DNA from 3 places in the Nonomuraea sp. NBC_00507 genome. Region 3 is predicted to be linked to each of the others. Evidence: riboswitches for the same ligand, from Rfam matches in the RefSeq annotation. Region 3 holds a riboswitch; each other region holds the start of a gene.
What was found. A riboswitch is a leader RNA that binds a small molecule or an ion and turns the genes downstream of it on or off. The one in region 3 is predicted to bind cyclic di-AMP.
Positions count from the first base shown of each region.

Region 1: another riboswitch for cyclic di-AMP. It lies ahead of OHA25_RS10385 (C40 family peptidase); the one in region 3 lies ahead of OHA25_RS41015 (glycoside hydrolase family 25 protein).
Region 2: another riboswitch for cyclic di-AMP. It lies ahead of OHA25_RS41700 (CHAP domain-containing protein); the one in region 3 lies ahead of OHA25_RS41015 (glycoside hydrolase family 25 protein).

Region 1 covers NZ_CP107853.1:2,026,012-2,033,240, reverse strand. Annotated here, with positions in the region: gene OHA25_RS10410 (histone-like nucleoid-structuring protein Lsr2) at 1-296, opposite strand, end outside; gene OHA25_RS10405 (RDD family protein) at 809-1,297, opposite strand; gene OHA25_RS10400 (RDD family protein) at 1,407-1,925, opposite strand; gene OHA25_RS10395 (hypothetical protein) at 1,920-3,083, shown strand; gene OHA25_RS10390 (amino-acid N-acetyltransferase) at 3,080-3,637, opposite strand; cyclic di-AMP (ydaO/yuaA leader) riboswitch at 3,915-4,065, shown strand; gene OHA25_RS10385 (C40 family peptidase) at 4,071-5,114, shown strand; gene OHA25_RS10380 (LuxR C-terminal-related transcriptional regulator) at 5,119-5,331, opposite strand; gene lysX (bifunctional lysylphosphatidylglycerol synthetase/lysine--tRNA ligase LysX) at 6,252-7,229, opposite strand, start outside.
Region 2 covers NZ_CP107853.1:8,641,003-8,648,231, reverse strand. Annotated here, with positions in the region: gene OHA25_RS41715 (ArsR/SmtB family transcription factor) at 1-151, opposite strand, end outside; gene OHA25_RS41710 (zinc-binding dehydrogenase) at 298-1,332, shown strand; gene OHA25_RS41705 (glycoside hydrolase family 25 protein) at 1,402-2,187, opposite strand; cyclic di-AMP (ydaO/yuaA leader) riboswitch at 2,199-2,317, opposite strand; cyclic di-AMP (ydaO/yuaA leader) riboswitch at 2,754-2,898, shown strand; gene OHA25_RS41700 (CHAP domain-containing protein) at 2,912-3,580, shown strand; gene OHA25_RS41695 (cation diffusion facilitator family transporter) at 3,662-4,567, opposite strand; gene OHA25_RS41690 (ArsR/SmtB family transcription factor) at 4,769-5,164, opposite strand; gene OHA25_RS41685 (DUF1918 domain-containing protein) at 5,316-5,510, shown strand; gene OHA25_RS41680 (hypothetical protein) at 5,717-7,229, shown strand, end outside.
Region 3 covers NZ_CP107853.1:8,505,496-8,512,724, reverse strand. Annotated here, with positions in the region: gene OHA25_RS41025 (M56 family metallopeptidase) at 1-697, shown strand, start outside; gene OHA25_RS41020 (M15 family metallopeptidase) at 966-1,529, opposite strand; gene OHA25_RS41015 (glycoside hydrolase family 25 protein) at 2,125-2,904, opposite strand; cyclic di-AMP (ydaO/yuaA leader) riboswitch at 2,917-3,063, opposite strand; gene OHA25_RS41010 (HoxN/HupN/NixA family nickel/cobalt transporter) at 3,782-4,030, opposite strand; gene OHA25_RS41005 (hypothetical protein) at 4,069-6,792, opposite strand.

The sequences.
Region 1 (7,229 bases), 6.2 Mb from region 3:
GCGATACGGCCTCGCTCGCTGACCGGGAGCCCGTGGGCCTTGGCCCACTGACGGATCTCGGAGCTCTTCTCGCGGCTCATCGCACGGCTCCCGCCACGGCCACGACGACGCGTGGCCACGGCACCTGCCCGGCGCGCGTTCTGCACGAAAGGCGTGAGCGCGTCCCTCAGCTTCTTGGCGTTAAGGTCGCTGAGGTCAATCTCATAGGAGGAGCCGTCAATAGCGAAGCTCACCGTCTCATTGGCCTCGCCCCCATCGAGGTCATCGATGAGAATCTCCTGGATCTGCTTGGCCATGTACGCAATCCTTTCGCGGGCATTGTTTCATTCGCCTGCCCAAACATATACCCGGAAAGGCCCTGAGACAATTCAGCGCTGCGGGGATTCGGCTGACTAGCCGATCAGTTCTGCTTCTCGGCCGGCTCCTCGCCGTTACGGTGCCGCCTGGGGCCCTCGGCGCGGACCAACTTCACTACGCCAAAGATGAAGGCTCCACCGACCACGACCGGAGGGATGAGCGCCGACAATACGTCTGTTAGGGCTTCCATTCGTCCTCGCCTCCACGGCTAGCGGGGTTTCGGGGGCGCTATATGAGCGCGTGCGCGGCCCCGGAGGAGCGCGACGGTCCTCATGAGCAAGGCGACAACCGCCCTCACCCGACCATAGCGGCACACAGATGCCCTGCGTGCGGCAGGTGCGCCAACATCCGGCAACCCGGACGCCCCATAGCCTAATGCCAGTCTCTCCAGGCTCCTTACCGGATCAAGGGAAAATTTTGCGATAAGGCGTCGGCGCAGGCCCCGGAAGGCTCAGCGAAGATCTTTTACCACGCGCGTTCCGGCCAGCCTGTCATGCGGCCCCCGCTCCAGCGGCTTGTCGATCAGGATGAGCAGCCCGACGCCGAACAGCAGCATTCCGGCCAGCAGATTGACCACTGGAATGCCCATGAGCATGAGCGGCCCCGGATAGACCAGGGATCGTTTGAGCGCCGCTCCCGGCGTGAGCTTCGCCGGGGCCAGGCGAATCCGCATGATCGCCTTGCCGAACGTCCTGCCGTGCCTGAAATGGGCCCGCCAGTCGTAGCCGGCATAAGCCAGTCCGGCCCCGAACCACGCGCACACGCCGGGCAGGCGACCGCCGAACACCTCCAGCACCCCGACAGTTCGGAAGATGGCCCAGAGCGCAATGAACAGAATGTAATAGAAGACCCCGAAGACGAGCGCTTCAATCAGGCGGGCGGCGAGCCGTTCCCACCATTCCGCCGGCAGCGAGATCGCCCATGGCGGCGTCCCGGCCATAACCTCCACCTCGCCTCCGGCTCGGGGTTCCGTCCCATTCTGGTACGGCCCCGCGGACAAAACATAGGGGCCGGCGGGAAGCCGGCCCCTATGTTTACGTGCGGGAGGACTACTTGATCTTCACCACCACGGTGCGCGCGAACTTGTCCGCGAACGTCTGCTGCAGCGGCTTGTCCCACAGCATGGAGGCGCCGTTCAGGCCGCACAGAAGGGGACCGAGGAGCGTTCCGAAGGGAATCCAGTAGAAGATGTAGCCGCCCCACGTCACGAGCGCGCGCTTGAGCGCCACGTCGTTGGGGATGCCGCCCGGCGGCACCGGGCCGCCGACCTGGACGACCTTGATGCCCATGATCATCTTGCCGACGGTCTGACCCTTCATCTTGTGCATGAAGAAGTCGTAGCCGACGTAGACGAGGGTGAGGACGACCGACATCAGGATGCCGATGACGAACGAACCGAACAGGCCCGTGCTCGCCCCGGTGGTCGAGCTGTAGCTCGCGACCAGGAACAGCCCGAAGATGAAGGACACCAGGCCCATCACCACGCCGAAGATCACACCGTCGACGATCCTCGCCACCAGCCGCTGCCACCACTCCGCCAGCGGAGCCGGTGCGCCAGGAGGTTGCACGCCGACCGGCTGCCCGTAGGCCTGGCCGTAGCCCGGCTGGCCATAGGCGGCCTGCTGCGGCTGCCCGTAGGCCTGGCCGTACTGCTGGTCGCCGTACTGCTGCTGGCCGTACTGAGGCTGGGCGTAGCCAGGCTGGGACTGCGCCTGCTGGCCATAACCCTGCTGGTCGTAGCCCTGCTGCTGCTGAGCGTAGCCCTGCTGCTGGCCGTAGCCGGGCTGGGACTGCGCCTGCTGACCGTAGCCCTGCTGCTGGCCGTAGCCGGGCTGGGACTGCGCCTGCTGACCGTAGCCCTGCTGCTGGCCGTAGTCGGGCTGGGACTGCGCCTGCTGACCGTAGCCCTGCTGCTGACCGTAGCCCGGCTGCGACTGCGGTTGCTGGCCATAGCCCGGCTGCTGACCGTAGTCGGGCTGGGACTGAGCCTGCTGACCGTAGCCCTGCTGCTGGCCGTAGTCGGGCTGCGCCTGGGGCTGCTGGCCATACTGCGGCTGCTGGGCGCCGTACTGCCCGGAGGAGGGCTGCTGGCCGTAGCCCGGCTGGGACTGCGCCTGCTGGCCATAGCCCTGCTGCCCATAGTCGGGCTGGGACTGAGCCTGCTGACCATAGCCGGGCTGCTGGCCGTAGCCCGGCTGGGACTGCGGCTGCTGACCGTAGCCCTGCTGCTGGCCGTAGTCGGGCTGCGACTGCGGCTGCTGACCATACTGCGGCTGCTGGCCGTATTGCTGTTGCTGGCCGTAGCCCTGCTGGCCGTGCTGCGCCTGCTGACCGTAATCCGGCTGCTGGCCGTAGCCCTGCTGCTGCCCGTACTGGGCGTCGGCGGCGGGTTGCTGGCCGTACTGCTGTTGTTGCTGGCCATAACCCTGTTGCTGTCCGTAGCCCTGCTGGCCGTATGGGGGCTGCTGGCCATAGGCGTCGTCCGCCCGGTAGCCGACCACAGTGACGTCGGGGTCGGGCTCGCCGGGGTGGCGGCCCGTGTTCTGCTGCCCGTACTGGGGATTTCCGGGTGCAGAGTTCTCGCCCGATTCGTCCTGTGGATACGGCGGCTGTCCGGTGCTCACCGTGTCACCTCGCTTCGAGTGCGCATGTGGCACGTGTCAGGACACATGCCCTGTGCTGCCCAACGTATCGACATAGGTATCAACAATCACCTTTCCAGCTAGTCAAGGTCAGCGTCACCCGATGTCAGGTGGAGCAGCATGCGGGTGTTGCCCAGGGTGTTCGGCTTCACATGCTCCAGGTCGAGGAACTCCGCCACACCCTCGTCGTACGAAGCCAGCAGTTCGGCGTAGACCTCAGGCGAGACCGGCGTGCCCTGGATCGGGCGGAAGCCGTGCCGCGCGAAAAAGTCGACCTCAAAAGTCAGGCAGAATACACGCCGCAGTCCCAGATCGTTCGCCTGCCGGATGAGCGCGGAGACGATCCGGTGGCCGATCCCCATGCCCCGGCACTCAGGATCGACGGCCACCGTGCGAACCTCGGCCAGGTCCTCCCACAGGACGTGGAGCGCGCCACACCCGACCACCTGCCCGCCCCGCTCGGCCACCCAGAACTCCTGTACGTCCTCGTACAGGGTCACTGTGGTCTTCTCCAGGAGCCGGGGGCCGGCGCCCGCATAGGTGTCGACCAGGCGCCTGATCCTCCGCACGTCGGGCGTGCGGGCACGCCGGACCACCACCGCGGTCTCCGGCGTCGTCAGTTCGGCCACCTGTTCCATGGCTCTCCAGAGTACAGATGTCATTACGGTTCGGTCCTAACTCCCATGTCTGGCCCCATCCTGTGACGTGCCACGAGCCACATGGACACGAGCCCGGCGTCTTCCGGCGTTCGGCAGAAGCAATGACAAAGGGGACATAAGGTCTCTCCTGCATGGCTGATCACGAGATCACCTTGTGACCCGCCAGTTGTGAAACCTCTACAGATCGAGCAGTTCTGGTTGAGCACGAACCCGGAGTGCATTAGTGTCCAGCGACAACGTTCCCCGCGTGGCGCACGCGGGAGACACGCCCAATTCCCGCATGGGGAGCCGGGGATCCACCGGTGGCGAGCTTCGCACGCCACCATCGGGGTGAATCCGAGTTCTTCGGTAGGGCTGCTCCGGCCCGAACCCGTCAGCTAACCCGGTAGGCGTCAATGAGAGGAGCTGGTTGGTGAAGCGTACGCACGGCCGTGGGAGGAAGTCGGCGGGCAGGCATGCCCGCCCTCCGGAACGGGCCTGGCTCGCACGCCGCCTCGGCGTGGTGAGCATCACAGTGGCCGCGCTCCTGATCGCCATCCCCGCCGCCGCTCCGGCGTCCGCGGATCCCAACCCCTCGCTCAAGGAGCTCTCCGACCAGGTCGAGAAGCTGCACGTCGAGATCGAGACGCTGACGGAGCAGTACAACGGGCAGCGGGAGAAATACAAGGTCGCGCAGAAGGCGGCCGACGCCGCCCAGAAGACGCTGGCCGGCAGCGAGGCGGACCTCGCCGCCAAGCGCGCCAAGGCCGCCCTGCTCGCTCAGAACGCCTACATCTCCGGTGGGCTGAGCAGGGCGCTGGCATTCACCTCGTCGACCGACCCCGAGAAGTTCCTCGATCAGGCCGCGACCACGTACGCGTTGGAGCAGCAGCAGGCCGAGCAGGTCAACCAGCTCGCCAAGGCCATGGACGCCGCCGAACGCGCCAGAGCGGGCGCCAAGACCCGCATGGAGGAGCTGCAGAAGATCGTCGCGGACCTCGACGGCAAGCGCGACAAGATCACCAAGCTGGTGGCCAAGGCCGAGAGCGACCTGTTCAGGCGGGCCATGGGAGAGGCCGGCCGGGCCGGCAAGCGCGTGCACATCAACCTGCCGATCCCCGGCAACGGCAAGGCGGCCCAGGCCGCGAGGTGGGCACTCACGCAGCAGCTCAAGCCGTACGTCTGGGGCGCCGAGGGCCCCAGCTCCTACGACTGCTCCGGCCTGGTGATGGCGGCCTTCCAGCGGGTCGGCATCTCGCTGCCGCACTACACCGGTGACCAGTGGACCGCGGGCCGGCACATCGACAGGTCCGAGCTACGCGCGGGCGACCTGGTGTTCTTCTACAGCGACCTGCATCACGTCGGCATCTACCTGGGCGGGGGCATGATGGTGCACGCCCCGCGCACAGGTGATGTCGTGCACATCGCCTCGATCGCCAACCGCCCGTACGCCGGCGCGGTGCGCATCGCCGACTGAGGCGTCAGATCAGCTGACGCCGCGCCGCCCAGGCCACGGCCTCAATGGCCGTGGCCACGCCGATGCGGTCGCAGATGCCCCTTAACCGCCGGCGTACTGTCCGCCCACTGATCTCCAAACGTCTCCCCACGCGATCGACCGTAACCCCCTTGGCCAGCTCCGCCAGCAACGCCAGATCCGCATGGCTCAGCTCGACGCCTTCAGTGAGCACATCCATCGGGAGCCCTCCCCCCCAACAGCAGAACTCGGACCTCACAACGGGCCAAAGCCGCTCGTCTCGCAGACGGTAAACGCATCCCGGAAAGGTCGTCAAGCGCCAGAATCTTCGCACTTGACGGGCACTATTGACATGATCCGTTATATGTGACGAACTCGCCATATGGCGACGAGACCGTCGGCGCAATGAGCGATCCTATAGAACGGTCCAATAGGCCCCGGCCCGGGACGGATGAGCCTGGCAGACGTCCTGGTTTTGATCCGAGCGATCCGGACTTTCTGCGCGAGCCAGACGCGCGCTACCGCGAGCTGAGCGCTCGCGGGGCGATCTTCCGCACCCGCGCGGGCCGCTCGTCGCCGCCACCCACGAACGTTGCGGAGCGATGCTCCGCTTCGGCCACGGCTCCGACCCTCTGTACGGAAGAGACCCAGGTCAGCCCATTGAATCGGCCCTCTGGACGGACCCACCCGACCACACCAGACTGCGCGCTCCGGTCGGCGAGGCGTTCACGCCGTGCATAGTCGAACGGCTCCGCTCCCGCATCGGGGTGATCGCCACCGAGCTGATCGGCGCATTACCGGACGAGACGGAGCTGGTTTCCGGCTTCGCCTACCATGGTCATCACCGAGATGCTCGGGGTGCCTCCAGAGGACTGTGAATGTTCCAGCGGCTGGAGCGAAATGTTGGCTCGCAGCCTTGACCCGATGCTTACAGAAGAGCTCGTATCGGAAACCGGCCGGGCCAGAAGAAAGTTTGGCGCCTACTTCCGCGACCTCATCGCGATCAGGCAGGCGCGCCGGCGACGATCTCCTGAGCGCTCTGGCACGGATCGAGGAGCTCACCAAGGCCGAGTTGCCGGCCACGCGGCCGATGTGGCACCGGGCGGGCGCGCAGGACCGGCCGCGCGCCCGTCTCTCGGCTCAGCGGGTCGGCTTGACCAGGGGGAACAGGATCGTCTCCCGGATGTTCTTGCCGGTGAAGGCCATGATCATCCGATCGATGCCGGCGCCCATGCCGCCGGTCGGCGGCATCGCGTATTCCAGCGCCTGCAAGAAGTCCTCGTCGAGCTGCATGGCTTCCAGGTCGCCGCCGGCGGCCAGCAAGGACTGCTCCATCAGGCGGTGGCGCTGGTCGATCGGGTCGTTGAGCTCCGAGTAGGCCGTGCCCAGCTCGGTGCCGAAGCCGATCAGGTCCCACTTCTCCGTCAGCAGCGGGTTGTCCCGATGCAGGCGGGCCAGCGGCGAGGTCTCCAGCGGATAGTCCATGACGAACGTGGGCTGGATGAGCGTGTGCTCGACCAGCGCCTCGAAGAGCTCCTGCACGATCTTGCCCGAGCCCCACTTCGGGTCCCAGTGGATCTCGCGCCGGTCGGCGATCTTGCGAAGCTCCTCCAGCGTGGTGGAGGTGGTGATCTCCTCGCCCACGGCCTCCGACACGGCGCCGTAGAGCGTGATGCGCGGCCACTGGGCGAGGCCCAGGTCCACCTCGACGCCGTCGTGCACGACCACGGACGTGTCCAGGGCGGCCAGGACGGCCTTCTGGTACATCCGCTGCGTCAGGTCCGCCATGTCGTTGTAGTCGAGGTAGGTGCCGTAGGCCTCGACCATGGTGAACTCGGGGTTGTGCGTGGAGTCCGCGCCCTCGTTGCGGAAGTTGCGATTGACCTCGAAGACCTTCTCGATGCCGCCGACCACCAGCCGCTTGAGGTAGAGCTCGATCGCGATGCGGAGATAGAGCTCCATGTCGTAGGCGTTGATGTGGGTCTTGAAGGGCCGGGCCGTCGCGCCGCCGTGGATGGGCTGCAGCATCGGCGTCTCGACCTCGAGGTAGCCCTCGTCGTGCCAGAAGTCGCGCACCGCGCGCACGGTGGCGCTGCGGATGCGGGCCATCTTCCTGGC
Region 2 (7,229 bases), 140 kb from region 3:
GCTGGGAGATCGCCTGCCGCGAGGAGCCGAGCTGATATTTCATCGCCAGGCGCGTACAGATTTCGAACAAGGTCTGCCCGTCCTTCTCGGTCAGCTCGTCGAGGATCTTGCGCCGGGTGGAGTCGACCAAGGCCTTGAACACGTCGCCCACGGACCCCACGATAGGCAAGTAGCGACTTGCATGTCAATGCGGGGCGTTTTTAACGACAACGGACCTGGTGCAGACGCGCCGATCACGCGATCTCGGCCGGCCCCGGGTACCTGTGACGACGGGAGAATCACGACGGGGAGGCCCTCATGCGAGCAACCTTGATCTATGGTGCCCGTGACGTTCGCGTGGAGGACGTCCCCGACCCGGAGATCCAGCACCCCACGGACGCCGTGGTGCGCGTTCTGCGCTCATGCATCTGCGGCAGCGACCTGTGGCCGTACGGGGCGAGGCCCGCCACCGAGCTGGGCGAACGCATCGGCCACGAGTTCCTCGGCGTGGTGGAGGACGTCGGCGCGGAGGTGTCCCGGCTGAAGACCGGCGACGTGGTGGTGGCGCCGTTCGTGTGGTCGGACAACACCTGCGACTTCTGCCGCGAGGGTTTGCAGACGTCCTGCCGGCACGGCGGCTTCTGGGCGGCGGACGGCGTGGACGGCGGCCAGGGCGAGGCGGTACGCGTGCCGCAGGCCGAGGGCACCCTGGTCAAGCTGCCCGTCGGCGAGGACTCTCCGCTGCTGCCGTCCCTGCTCGCCCTGTCGGACGTGCTCCCCACCGGCCACCACTGCGCGGTGACGGCCGGCGTCGGGCCGCACACCTCGGTGACGGTGATCGGCGACGGCGCGGTCGGGTTGTGCGCGGTGCTCGCGGCCAAGCGGCTCGGTGCCGAGCGCATCATGCTCATGGGCCGGCACAAGGGCCGCACCGCTCTGGGGCGCGAGTTCGGCGCCACCGACGTCGTCGCCGAGCGGGGCGAGGAGGGCGTCGAACGGGTACGTGAGCTGACCGGAGGCGACGGCACCCACGCGGTGCTGGAGTGCGTCGGCACCGAAGAGGCGATCGTGACGGCTTTCGCCGTGGCCCGCGACGGCGGAGCGGTGAGCCGGGTCGGTGTGCCGCAGTATGAGCAGGTGCCGATGGGATTTGCCGAGTTCCTGCGCAACCTCACCCTGACCGGCGGGGTGGCGCCGGCTCGCGCGTACATCGAGGAGTTGCTTCCCGAGGTGCTCGACGGGACGATCGAGCCCGGCCGTGTCTTCGACCGCACGGTCGGCCTGGAGGACGTGCCGGACGGTTATCGGGCGATGGCCGCCCGCGAGGCGCTGAAGGTCCTCATCCGTCCCTGAGGGCCTTGGGGGTGGCGAACGGGGAGACGCCACCCCCGGCGTCCGCGACCGTGGGCCGAGGGGAGGGTGTCAGGCGGCGGGGCGGCCCAGGTCACGCAGCTCCTCGGTGGTCAGCGCGGAGACGTTCTCGTCGACCGGGACGTCGGTGTACTGGTGGATGGTCCACGACTTCCAGTCGGCGGGCGGGGTGAGCGCGCCCTTGGGCTTGCTGTAGTGGGCGACCCACAGCGGATACTCGGCCAGGCCCTTGCCGTAGGTGTCGGCGAAGTTCCAGCCGCTGTAGAACATCGGGGTGACCCCGGTCTTGGCCTTGACGTGCGACAACCACGCCTTCGCCCAGGCGTTGACCTCGCCGGCGGACTCGCCGTCGGTGGTCTCCAGATCCAGGACCAGCAGGTCGCCCTGCTTGGCGGGCTGGGAGTTCACCACGGACAGGAAGTGCTCCGCCTCGGCGATGGGGTCGTTGCCGGGGTGGCCGTAGTGGTAGGCCCCGCGCACGATCTGCTTCTTGTCGAGCTCGCGCCAGTGCCTGGCGAACGAGGCGTCACGGAAGCTCGTGCCCTCGGTGGCCTTGATGATGCCGAACTGGGCCGAGCTCGCGCTCCAGTCGTACAGCGGCTCGTGGTTGGAGATGTCCAGGCCGAAGGCCAGGGATCGGGACGCGGGCTGAGCCTCCTGCACCGGACTGTGCTCAGGGGATGAGGCGATGGCTGTGCCGACCACACCCGTGAGGGCGGCGGTTGCGGCCAGGATCGCGCCACCGACGGCGAGGCTGAGCGCCTTGGTGGGAAGGTCGAGACGGTTCTTGAGGGCCTTGAGGGAATGGGCGACTGCGGCAAGCCGGGGCTTGGGCATGGGGTATTGACTCCTTGTTTCCATGCCGCCTACCGGGCTCGCTGACGGGTTCGGGCGTGGAAGCGCCCTACGCGCGCAGAAAGATGGGGATCCCCGGCTCCGCGAGGCGCGGATTCGGCGGACGAACGCCATCCCAGAGATCCCCTCGGGACGCGCGGTCCGGTCAACAAAACGGCAACGACGGTGACGACAGCTCGCCACAACGTATACCGCGATTACGCAAAAGGTATATATCTATCCACAGATAGCGCAAGCGGGGCCCAATGCATTCCCGTGAGGCTATGACCAGGCACGCAGCGCTCGCCATGACGGTTCCTGGCCGGGCAGAAGTCGCCGTTGCCGGGCGCCTTTGGCAAACCCCGTCAACGGCCCGGAGTAGGTAAAAGATTTCGCCCCGATCGCCTATCTCATAGGGCATTCTGTTGCCTGCACCCCATCGGGGTTTGCATCTCTCTATGCCGTTCGCTTACCTTGAGGAATCAGGACGTACGCCTGGCAGTGCCGCGTAACGTCCTCCGTATTGCCGAGACCGCGTCTCATCGGCATGGACCTTCGAGTCCGTGACCATGACGCGGCCGCCGAATTCGCAATCTGCGGAACCGGGGACCCACTTCATCTGGGGTGAATCGGCGCGCTCGATACGAGCGCCCCGTAGGGCACTTCCACGCCCGAACCCGTCAGCTAACCCGGTAGGCGGCATGGAAGCTAGGAGCATTTTTCACCCATGGCCAAGAACGTCTTCGCTCGTGCCCTGACGTCCGCAAGCCTCTCCCTGGTCGCCGCCGGGATGACCGCGACCGTCGTCGCCGGATCCCCGGCCTTCGCCGCCGACCAGCAGTCCACGCAACCCGCGCGGTCCAACCTCCCCGCCTCCCAGGCCATCCCGCAGAAGGGCGCCGGCCAGGTGAGCGCCGACACCGTACTGAAGATCGCCGAGTCGCAGATCGGCGTGAGCGAGAACGCCGCCGGCGGCGGCACCCCCTTCCACAGCTGGTACATGTCCTCCCCGCGGGCAGCCGAGACCGTCGCCCGCGACGGCGGCAGCCTGCAGGCCTACGCCAACGCCCCGTGGTGTGCCATGTTCGTCTCCTGGGTCGGCGAGCAGGCCGGCGCGCGCCCCACGATGGGCTGGGACGCCTACACCGTCAGCTACGCCAAGTGGTTCCAGGCCAACAAGCACTGGGGCGCCGAGGCCAAGCCCGGCGCCGTCGTCTTCTACGACTGGAACGGCCAGGGCACCGACGGCATCGACCACGTCGGCATGGTCAAGAAGGACAACGGCGACGGCACCATCACCGCGATCGAGGGCAACACCGGAAACGGCAAGGTCGAGCAGCGCATCCGGCCCAAGGCCCACGTCGTGGGCTACGGCTACCCCGAGTACAAGGCCTGACCCCAAGGCAGGTCGCCAGAAAATAACGGGTGGTGCAGGAAAGACTCCTGCACCACCCGTTTTTTTTGCGCCCTTAACCACTCACCAGCCCAGTTCGTCGCATCCTTGGTGATCGGTCGGCTCGACCTGCAGGGTTGCGTGGGCGATGTGATGGCGGCGCAGCAGCACGTCGCGGGCCCGGTCCAGGACGGCGTGGTTGTCGTTCGGGTCGCTGGTGACCAGGTGGGCGGTGGCGACGTTCATGCCGGAGGTGAGCGTCCACAGGTGGAGGTCGTGGACGTCGCATACGCCGTCGATGGCGGACAGGTCGGCCGCGACCGCGGTGGCGTCGACGCCCTCCGGCACGTGCTGACCCAGCACGGCGAAGACCTGGCGGCCGAGGGAGACGGCGCGGACGGCGACGAAGGCGCCGATGGCCAGGGCGACGAGGGTGTCCCAGACAGGCTGGCCGGTGGTGGCGACGAGCCAGCCGGCGACGATGACGCCGACCGAGCCCGCGGTGTCGGCCACGACCTCCAGGTAGGCGCCCTTCACGTTGAGGCTCTCGGCGGCGCCCGACCGGAGGAGGAGGAGGGCCACGACGTTGACGATCAGGCCGATCGCGCCGACGACGAGCATCGGCCCGGAGGACACCTCGGCCGTGCCGCCGATGCGGCTGATGGCCTCGATGACGACGTAGACGGCGACGCCGAGCATCATGGCCACGGCCAGCAACGAGGCGAACACCTCCGCCCGGTAGGAGCCGTAGCTGCGCCGGCCGGTGGTGTCGGGCCGGGTGGCGATGCGGGTGGCGACCAGCGCGGCGCCGAGGGTGACCACGTCGGCCGCCATGTGCCCGGCGTCCGACAGCAGGGACAGCGATCCCGACAGCAGCCCGAAGGCGAGCTCGACGATGAAGAAAAGGCCGATGAGCACGAAGGAGACGGCCAGCCGCCAGCGGTGGCGGCCGCCGGCGTGGCCATGTCCGTGTCCGTGCCCGGCGCTCATCCGGTGACCTCGCCGTCTCGAGAGCCTAGATGCATGCGAACGTTGCCGGACAGGTCGAGCCGCACGTCGCCAGGCCGGTGGCGGGCGGGCCGGCCTGCGCTCTCAACTCCTGAATAGCTGTTCACATATGAACGATAGCGACATCTGTCACGGGCCTGTCAACACGACGGGCTGTCGGCCGCCGCCGAGCCGCAGGCGAGCTCAGCCCTGCTTGCGCCCGTCGCGTTCAGGATGGATGGCCTGCGTGTGCTCGGTGTGCGCCACCGCCAGATCCAGCAGCATCCGGACATGCGCGTCGTCGAGCCGGTAGTAGGCCATCCGGCCGGCCCGCCGCACCGACACCACGCGATGCGCCCGAAGCAGCCGCAGCGCGTGTGAGGTGGCCGATTCGCTCAGCCCGCTCACCACGGCGAGATCGCAGACGCACAGCTCGCCCTCCAGCAGCGCCAGCAAGAGCCGCAACCGGCCGGGATCGGACAGCAGGCCGAACACATCCGCGGTGTCCGCCAGATCACCGTCACCGGGCATGCGCGAGCGCACCACCGCGACCCGCTCGGCGTCCACCACCCGGGTGCTGCAGCTCTCAAGATCCGACACCTGGTTATTTGAAGAAGCCTTCATACGTCAACCTTAGGCCACGCCGGAGAAGATGCCGAGGTCCCGGATGCCGGCCTTCCCTCGGTGCTACGGCTGATGCAAGGTGGGGAGGAACCTCAAAGTTGTCCTTGTCCAGCTGAGAGGAGCGATCATGCACGCGAATGTCGGTGACATCCTGCTCGTGCACGGCCACGTCGTCGGTCAGAAAGACAGGAAGGGCCAGATCATCGAGGTCCGCGGCGCCGGCGGCTCGCCGCCTTTCGTCGTCCGCTACGACGACGGGCACGAGCAGCTCGTCTTCCCGGGCCCTGACGCGGTGGTGATGCCGCCCGGCGACGCGTCCTGACGCCGCGGCAAGCCGCTCCCGCTCGGCGCTCACGTGCCTGGGTGGTGGCCGCGGTTGCGTCCGTAGCACTCCTGAGGGGTCTGCGGTTCTCCCGGAGGTTGGAGTTCCATTTCCGTGACGGTTTGACTACCGGTGAGGAAATATGGTCGTCTCGTGACCATTGTTTCTGATGGGATGAATTAGACCGGTCCGGGGGAGAAAGCTTCATGCCGCACGCCCTTCTGCGCGTGCTCGCTTCGACGTCCATCGCCGCCGCCGTCCTGGTGGCCGTGCCGCCCGCCGCCCAGGCAGAGGTGCGCACATCAGCGGGGACGGCCGTCACGGTCCGGCCGGTGCCCGCCGTCGAGGAGCCGCCGGCCGCCACGGTGACCGTTCCCACGCGGCCGTCGCTCGCGGTCCGGCCGGCGGTGAACGCGCAGGTGGGCCCCGCCGAGCCCGAGGTGACCACGGCCGCCGGACCCGGGCTGATCAACCAGGTCACCGCCGACGCCGCCGCCGTTCTGGAGGAGGAGGGCGTGGGCGGGCAGGTGCCGGACGTGCGGAAGATCCTGCCGGACACCGCGCAGGCCGAGACGCTGTCGCTGATCAAGCCGCTGGCCGCGGTGGTCAAGGTGTTCGACGGGCTCGGCAAGGCCGTGCCGGGGCTGACGTACCGGCTCTGCGTCCAGAGCGCCGAGGTGCCGGTGTCCTGCTCGATCCAGCAACCCGTCGGCGTGCCCGCGGCCGCCGACGTCACCGGCGACGGCCTGCCCGACCTGGCCGCCGACCTGGTCCCGGCGGCCATGCCCGCAGAGGGCGCGGTCGGGCTGGGCTTCGCGGTCAAGCGGCTGACGCGGGAGAACCTCAAGGCGCAGGTCTGGGCGGAGTACGACGGCAAGGTGTCGGTCGGGTTCGACGGGCTGCGGCGCGGCTCGTCGCTGTCGGACTACGACTGGGGCACCTTCACCGTGGACCTGGCGGGCAAGCGGGTCAAGGCCTCGGTCCGGCGTAAGGATCCGGGCGCGTCCGCGGCCGTGATCGCGGGGCTGACGGGCCGCAGCGCGGTGAGCCTGCGCCAAACGCCGGCCACCGACAAGCTCACCGTGAGCGCCGCGCTCGACCCGCCCACACTCGACGTCACCGCCTCCGCGCCCGCCAAGCTGGAGGCGCTGGCCGTGACCGGACGCCAGTTCACCCAGGCCGTGCTCGACCGGATGCCCACCCGTGCCGAAGTGCGGCTGGCGGGCGGCGAGATCCGCTTCGCCGGCCCGTCGCCCGTCGCCCGCGCCCGGGTGCACCACTACACCTACCGCGACGGACGGCTGGCCAGGGCGGTGAGCGCCGAGCTCCGGAAGGTCCCGCCCACCCTCACCGCCAAGTACGCCGCCGCGAACGGCCGCCAGACCCTGTCCGTCGATTCAGGCCGCCCCCGCGCCGGCGCCGCCGAGCTGCTCTTCTTCGACAGGAACGCCGACAAGACCGTCCTGCGCGCCGAGCTGAGCGACCTGCCCGCCAAGGTGCGCCTGGTCAACAACCTGGCCGAGCACCGCGTCACGCACTCGACCAGCTCGCCCATCGGCAGGTTCGCGGTGGTGCTGCAGCGTAACGAGGGCGCGATCTCCAGCCCGCGTGGCGGCCACGTCACCATGATCAAGAACGGCGCCGCGGTCGGGGTGTCGGGGCTGCTGACGGGGTTGTCCGGGTTCGAGGTCACGTACGGAGCCGCGCCCCACGTCCACC
Region 3 (7,229 bases):
GATGCCCATCGGCAGCTGGCTCGCCCTCCTCGTCGGAGCCCTGATCGTGGTCTGGGCCGCCTCCGGCGTCGGAACGGTGCTAGTCACCGCGCGTCGGGAACGCAGGCGGCACGCCGAGATGCTGCGTCTCCTCGGCCGCCGCTACAGCGAGCTGGACGCGATCGTGCTGGACTACGACGAACCGCTGGTCTACTGCCTGCCCGGCCGCCAGGCCGAGATGGTGATCACTACCGCGGCGTTGCGGTCGCTGACCCCCGAACATGTCGCCGCGGTCCTCGCCCACGAACAGGCTCACCTTCGTGGAAGGCACCACCTGCTACTGGCTGTGGCCGAGGGTCTGAGCCGCGCTTTTCCTGGCCTGCCGCTGTTCGCCAAGGCCAAGAAGGAGATCGTCCGCCTGGTCGAACTGCGCGCCGACGATGTGGCGGCCTGCCATCACCCGCGCATCCACATCGCCGCCGCCCTGGTGAGCCTGGCCACCGGCCGCGCGCCCGTCTTCACGCTCGGCGCCGGCGGAGAGACAGCACTGGCCCGGATTCGCCGCATGCTCCATCCGGCCGTCCCCTTGCGCCGCCGCGAGAAACTCGCCGGCGTGGCCGCCGTGGGCGTGCTGCTGGCCGGCCCTGCGGCGGTTGCCCTTCTTCCCGGGCTGAGTGCGCTCATCGCGCACCATTGCCACAATCTCTTCCTGCTCTGAACAACGGTCGGGCCCCCACCGCTACCAGGATGCGGCCGGCACTCAGCCCTTCGGGCGCGAGCGCGCACTAACCGGGGCCGCCGGTTTACCGGTGCTGGTAGATACGTTCGATGGCGCAACTTCGCGGTACAACTTCCGGAGCGTGCGCGGACGGTGAGACGTCAGAACGTTCCTCGTCGTGCACGGTCTCCGCGGTGGCGCTTCAACAGACGCTGGCCTTGTCGGTCGTGACCTCCTGCCCGGCTCTCGCCGCAGGCGGTTTCAGGTCCTATCCGCCACCCTTGGAGAAGTGCTGGTAGTCCTTGGCGCTGGACCAGTAGCCGCCCCATTCCCAGCCCACCTGGGCGAGCGCCTTGACCACCTTGTCGCCCGGATTGATCACACCTATACCCTTCAGCGGGCGGTTGGTGAAGTTCTTGGCATTTTGGTGCGCCGTGCCGCCAGTAGCCGTGACATAAGGGTTCTCGCGGGGATTGATGTCTAGCGCCTCCCCGTACGCGTGCTTGGACCACCTGCTGGACCCGGTCGCCCGGCGACAGTTGAAGGCCGAGGTGTTGTCGGCGTCGACCGAGGCGAAGTCGTCCGCCTTGTAGGCGTCTACCAGCTTCATCTGCTTGATGGGCCAGCGCCACCCGTACAGCTTCCTGAACACCGTCACGATGTCGTCGGTCACCGTCTCGCGCACGACCAGCTCGCCCGTGTGCGGCTTGCCGTCGAACCCCCAGTAGGACAACGTGATGAGCCGCAGGTCCCGATAGTGGACCGGGCAGCCGGGCCGCCACGAGTAGGGCAGCCGGTCACGGGAGACGTTCGAGACTTTGGCCTTGAACACGGGCGGTGCAGTCGGACTCGGCGCGGGCGTCGGTGAATCGGGCTTCTCGTTTGCGGGAACAGACGTCCTGGCACACGAGCTGGCGCCGCGTCCGGCTCCGCCGCGCCGCATGAAACAGACGCGAACACCACGAGCGCCATGGCTGCAGCACGCTTCATCCTTCCACCATATGCGATGTTTCGGCAGGTCAGATGGGATGTAAGCTCTCGGACTTGTCGCCGTACCGGATCGCCACGGCCGCCTTGCGGTAGCGGTGGGGCAGTGGTCAAGAGCCGCGATGTAGCCGTGGGCCTGGGATCGAGGAGAGATCCGCGACAGCTCGGCGTGAGCATAGGCAAGACTCGCGAAGTCACGCGATTACGGCGCAGGAGGAGATCGCCAGGACGACACCGGCCAGGGCGATGGTCCATCCGAGGGTGAGGTCCGCCCTTGACACTACCTAAGCGACTTAGTCGTTTTGGGCGTCGGGGAGCGCGCCGGAATCCGCCGTCAAGCGGAGGGAATTCGGTAGAGGTTGGAAGGGCGCGAACTGCCTCCCGACCTCTACCGAGCCACATCCTTGAGGGACCGACTGATGCTGTATCCGTCTCCTCCGTCAGACAGCGGAGCGGCCCAGCTTGCGCAACTGGTCAGGGGTCAGCGCGGAGACGTTCTGGTCGATGGGGGAGTCGGTGTACTGGTGGATCGCCCAGGACTTCCAGTCGGCAGGCGGGGCAAGCTGGCCCTTGGGCTTGCTGTAGTGGGCGACCCAGAGCGGGTATTCGGCCAGGCCCTTGCCGTAGGTGTTGGCGAAGTTCCAGCCGCTGTAGAGCATCGGGGTGACCCCGGTCTTGGCCTTCACGTGCGACAGCCATGCCTTGGCCCAGGAGTTGACCTCGGCGACGGACTGGCCGTCGGTGGTCTCCAGGTCCAGGACCAGCAGGTCGCCGGCCTTGGCGGGCTGGGAGTTCACCATGGACAGGAAGTGCTCCGCCTCGGCGATGGGGTCGTTGGAGGGGTGGCCGTAGTGGTAGGCCCCGCGCACGATGCCCTTCTTGGCCAGTTCGCTCCAGTGGCGGGTGAACGAGGCGTCGCGGAAGGTCACGCCCTCGGTGGCCTTGATGATGCCGAACTGGGCCGGGCTGGCGTTCCAGTCGTAGTCGGGCTGGTACCTGGAGACATCCACGCCGTAGGCGAGCGATCCGGTTTCCGGCTGAGCTTCGTGGACCGCGCTGTGCTGGGTGGTGGACGAAGCGACCGCCTGGCCGGCTACGCCTGTGATGGCGGTGGTTCCGGCCAGGATCGCACCGCCGATGGCGAGGCTGAAGCGCTTGCTGGGGAGATCGAGATGGTTCTTGAGAGTATGGGCGATCGTGGCAAGCCGAGGCTTGGGCATGAGGGCATTGACTCCTTGCTTCCATGCCGCCTACCGGGTTAGCTGACGGGTTCGGGCCTGGAAGTGCCCTACGGGCGCAGCCTGAGCTGGCGTCCGATTCACCCCGAAAAGAGGATGGGTCCCCGGTTCCGCGAGGCGCGGATTCGGCGGCCGGGCGCTGCCCTGAAGATCTCCAGGACTGCGCACGGTCCGGTCAACGAAGCGGCAACGATGCGACGAGAAGCTCGCCAAGACGTGTGTCGCGATTACGCAAAAGGTACATATATCCCAAAGAGGGTGCAAGCGGAGCAAATTCATTCTCGGCGTATCGGCCTCAGAGCAGGCCTGAAATGCCGTGCCAGCAGCGGGTTTGGGAGTGGGTAAAGTTTGCCTGGCCGCTTCCGCTCTCGGCTCCCGTTGCGTACGAGAAGGCGAATCGACCCCGCCTTTTCCGATTGCGCGGTGCGAGGATCAACCGATGGGGCTGGTGGCGCTCAGGACGCTGTTGTGGCTGAACCTGACGGGACCAGTAACCGTGACGTAGGTCCTTTAGGGATTGCTGCCGCGAGCCCTGCTGGCCACCATAGTCACTCGGCTCGGATGGCTTTCGCTTGGGAGACCTCGGTTGAGAGCGGAACGAATGGCGCGCCTTGGAAATCTCGGTTTGGCCTGCCGAGGGACGGCAACGCATCGCGCGGGTCCGGGGCTGTCTGTTAACGCCCATTGCAGCCTTCTTGAGCAGTACTTGCGCCGTCGACGCGCGCATCGCTCGTACTCAGTTTCTCTTCGACATCATTGTTGAGGCGATGCTGCTTACCGCCACGTCGCTCGCAAGTGGGGGCCGCGTAGCGCTGCTCCAGCTTGGCGAGCTTCCAGTAGGCGACGCTGCCGAGCCATGTCAGCAGAAGGTGCCGACGATGACGTAGCCGATGGCATTGAGGTCCACGGCGGCGAGAGTTGCCCAGGGCTGACGGTCGGCGACGTTGAGCTGTTCGGCAAGGACGTCGAGAAGCTCGACGGTGCCGACCGCGAATGCGACGAAGATTGACAGGCCGGTGGTCGAGAGGTTGTAGTAGATCTTCCGAAGCGGGTTACTAAACGCCGTGCAGGAGGCCAGCAACATCACCAACGTGGCGATCGCGCTCATGACCCGCCCGGCTGACCCGCATGAAACCTGCTTTGTGGTCAGTCCAGGTCCTCCCACCCCCAGGGGAGAGCAGGGATTCCGTCGGGTTCCCGTCCGAACGCAAAACGCTCCCGGTAATCGCCGATGCCCATGAACTCATCAAACCTTCCGGCGGCAGGAAGGCGTTCGGCCAGCACGGTGACCTGTTCGGTGGCACCGACTTGCCGCAGCGCTTCCAGCAGGTCGGCCACTTCCCAACTCGGCGGCCTCGCGCCGTAGGGGTGGTCGAGACGGACGTGGGCGGCTGGGTTGCGGGTCAGCAGGATAGCGACCTGCTCCTCCGTCCCCAACTCCCGCAGCGTGTCTAGTAGGCCGGCCACCGGGGCCGGCCAGTCTAAGGCGGCGTGGGAGGCGGCTCGTCCGGCCAGCACGGTGACCTGCTCGGTGGCACCCGCTTCCCACAGCGCGTCCAGTAGCGAGGTCACCGAGCCCGGGTGGTCGAGGGAGGCGTGAGCGGCTGTGTTGCGGGCCAGCAGCATGGCGACCTGGTCCGTAGCCCCCATTCTCCGCAGTTCCTTCAACACCCAGGCCACCAGGAATGGGTCGTCGTGGGAGGCGGCTCGTCCGGCCAGCACGGTGACCTGCTCGGTGGCACCCGCTTCCCACAGCGCTTCCAGTAGCCAGATCACCGAGCCGTAGGGGTGGTCCAGGGAGGCGTGAGCGGCTGGGTTGCGGGCCAGCAGCATAGCGACCTGGTCCGTAGCCCCCGCCCTCCGCAGCGCCTCCAACAGACTGGCCACCGAGCCTGAGTCGTTGAGAGAGGCGTGGGCGGCTGGGTTGCGGGCCAGGAGCATGGCGACCTGTTCCTCGGCCTCTATGTCAAGGAGCACGTTCAACAGGACGGTCACCGGTTTGGGGTCGTCGAGTGGAGCCCGGGTGGCTGGGCTCTGGGCCAGCAACATGGCAATCTGCTCCTCGGCCCACACCCCCCACAGCGCGCTCAACAGCCGGGCCACCGAGTGTGTGTCGTGGAGGGGGCCATGTGCGACAGCTCGTCCGGCCAGCAGGGCGACCTGCTCCTCGGCCCCCACTCTCTGCAGCGATTCCAACAGGTAGGCCACCAGGTCTGGGTCGTCGAGGCAGGCGTGGGCGGCTGGGTTGCGGGCCAGCAGCATGGCGACCTGCTCTCTGGCACCCATGTTCCACAGCTTGTCCAGTAGTTCGGCCACTGGGTACGGCCATTCGATGGCGACGTGCGCGGCGGCTCGTCCGGCCAGCATGGCGACCTGCTCCTCGGCCCCTGCCTCTCGCAGCGTGTTCGGCAGCACAGCTACATCGAGCTGGTCATCGAGGACAGCGCGCGCGGCGGCTCGTCGAGCCAGCACCGCGGCCTGCTCCTCGGCCTCCATGTCTAGCAGCGCTTCCAACAGGTCGGCCACCGAGCCTGAGCCGTCGAGGGAGGCGTGGGTGGCGGCCCAATGGGCGGGACGGAGGTTAGCCGGACGCAGAAGGCTCAGGTGGCGGGCAAGGGCGTCCGCGGCTATGGGGTAGCCGCAGGCCGCGGCGTGTTTGAACAGCTGGGCGGCGTCGCGGAGCAGGCCGCGGGCTTGGGCAGCGTCGGCGAGGGTGGTCAGGTCGGCGGGGTGGGCGTGAGCGGCGGCTTTCCAAAAGTCGATGGGGGGGATCTGATCGGCGCGGTGGCTGCGGCCATGCTGGTCGAGGTAGTCGGCCAGCCGATACAGCGGTCCGGACGCCGTCTGCCTCCGCGACTGGGGATCGGTGCGGAGGTGGCGCTGGTTGCGGGGGGCGCCGGGCTTGACGGGGGTCAGGATGCCGGGGATGCCGTTGCAGGGGGTGGCTGTGTAGTCCAGGGCCTGTTGTAGCCAGTCATCGCTGGCCTGGAGCCATTGGGTGTCGGTGAGGTAGCCGGGCGCGGCGTCGGCCAGCAGCGTCAGTGGCAGGTGTGGGCCGGCGCCTAGGCGGCGGGCGTCCATGGCGGCGTGGATCACCGCCCTGGTGGTGGGCGGGGCTTGGGCGTAACGGGCTAGCAGGACCGGTACCCCGGCAAGGTATTGGGTGATCTGGCCGTCCTCGGCGTGCTTGACAGCCTCGTCCAGGCGGCCGTCCTGGTCGGCGTGATCGGCCAGCGCGTTGAGGTCGGCACGGGTGAACGCGTCGGGAACCTTGATGTCGTGCCCTTTCAGCAGCTCCCGAGCCTGTGCGTGTGGGTCGAACTGTCCGGCATCCGGGCCGGTGGTCAGCTTGTCCCATTCCTGGGGCCATAGGGTGGCCAGCACCAGCACCGGGCCTCGCCTCGGCTCGCGTAGCAGCTCGCGCAGCCCCGCGGCGACCTGCTCGCCCACCTTCTCCGGGACCAGGTAGAACTGGGCCTCGTTCAGCCACACCACCGTGTAGGGCGCAAGGTCGTGTACCTCGGCCAGGGCCGCGCCGGGACGGGTGGGGTCGATGGGATGCCACACCCGCCACGGCTCGGGGCGCTCGCGCAGCAGGTCGAGGGCTTCCCAGCAGGCGCGAGTCTTGCCGGTGGAGGATCCGCCCACCAGCACCGCGATCTCACTGGCGCCGGCCACGGCCCGCAGCACCACATCCTGCAGGCGCCGGTCGTGCTCGCGGGGCACGTAGGCGGGAAGCGGGGGCAGCTCGGCGTGCGAGATGTCGATGGCGCGATGCACCTCGAATTGGAACGGGTCGTGCACCTCGCTCAGCGGCCGTCCCGGCTGGGTCCGCTCCAGGATCGCCTCGACGTGAACTCGCTCCGCCACTGCAGCAGCTCGTCCAGACCGGCCCGCATCGGCCAAGGCCGCAGGAGCTGGGCGGGTCCGGTCGGCGGCCATTAGCCGACCCCACTCACGCGCCAACAAAGCAGGCTCGTCCGCCCACTTGGCCAAGGCCGCGCCGACCTGAACCAGCCGATCCAGATCACGGGGCTCCGCGGCACCGGTCGCCCACCCGTTCACTGTCGAATACGGCACACCCGAGACCTTCGCGAGCTCCTTCTGCGTCACCCGACCCGGGCTGTGGACGCGGGCCTGGTCCCACAGCCGGGCCAGCTCCGCCAGAACCTGGGAGGTCGACCCCTCCGGCCGGAATACCGCCACGCCGCCCCCGCCTCCTCACCTGCCAGGAACCGTCATCCGGATCCGGGACGGACCGGTCCGGATCCCCGCTCACCGGCAGCGTAGCCCCGCAGATCCGGACT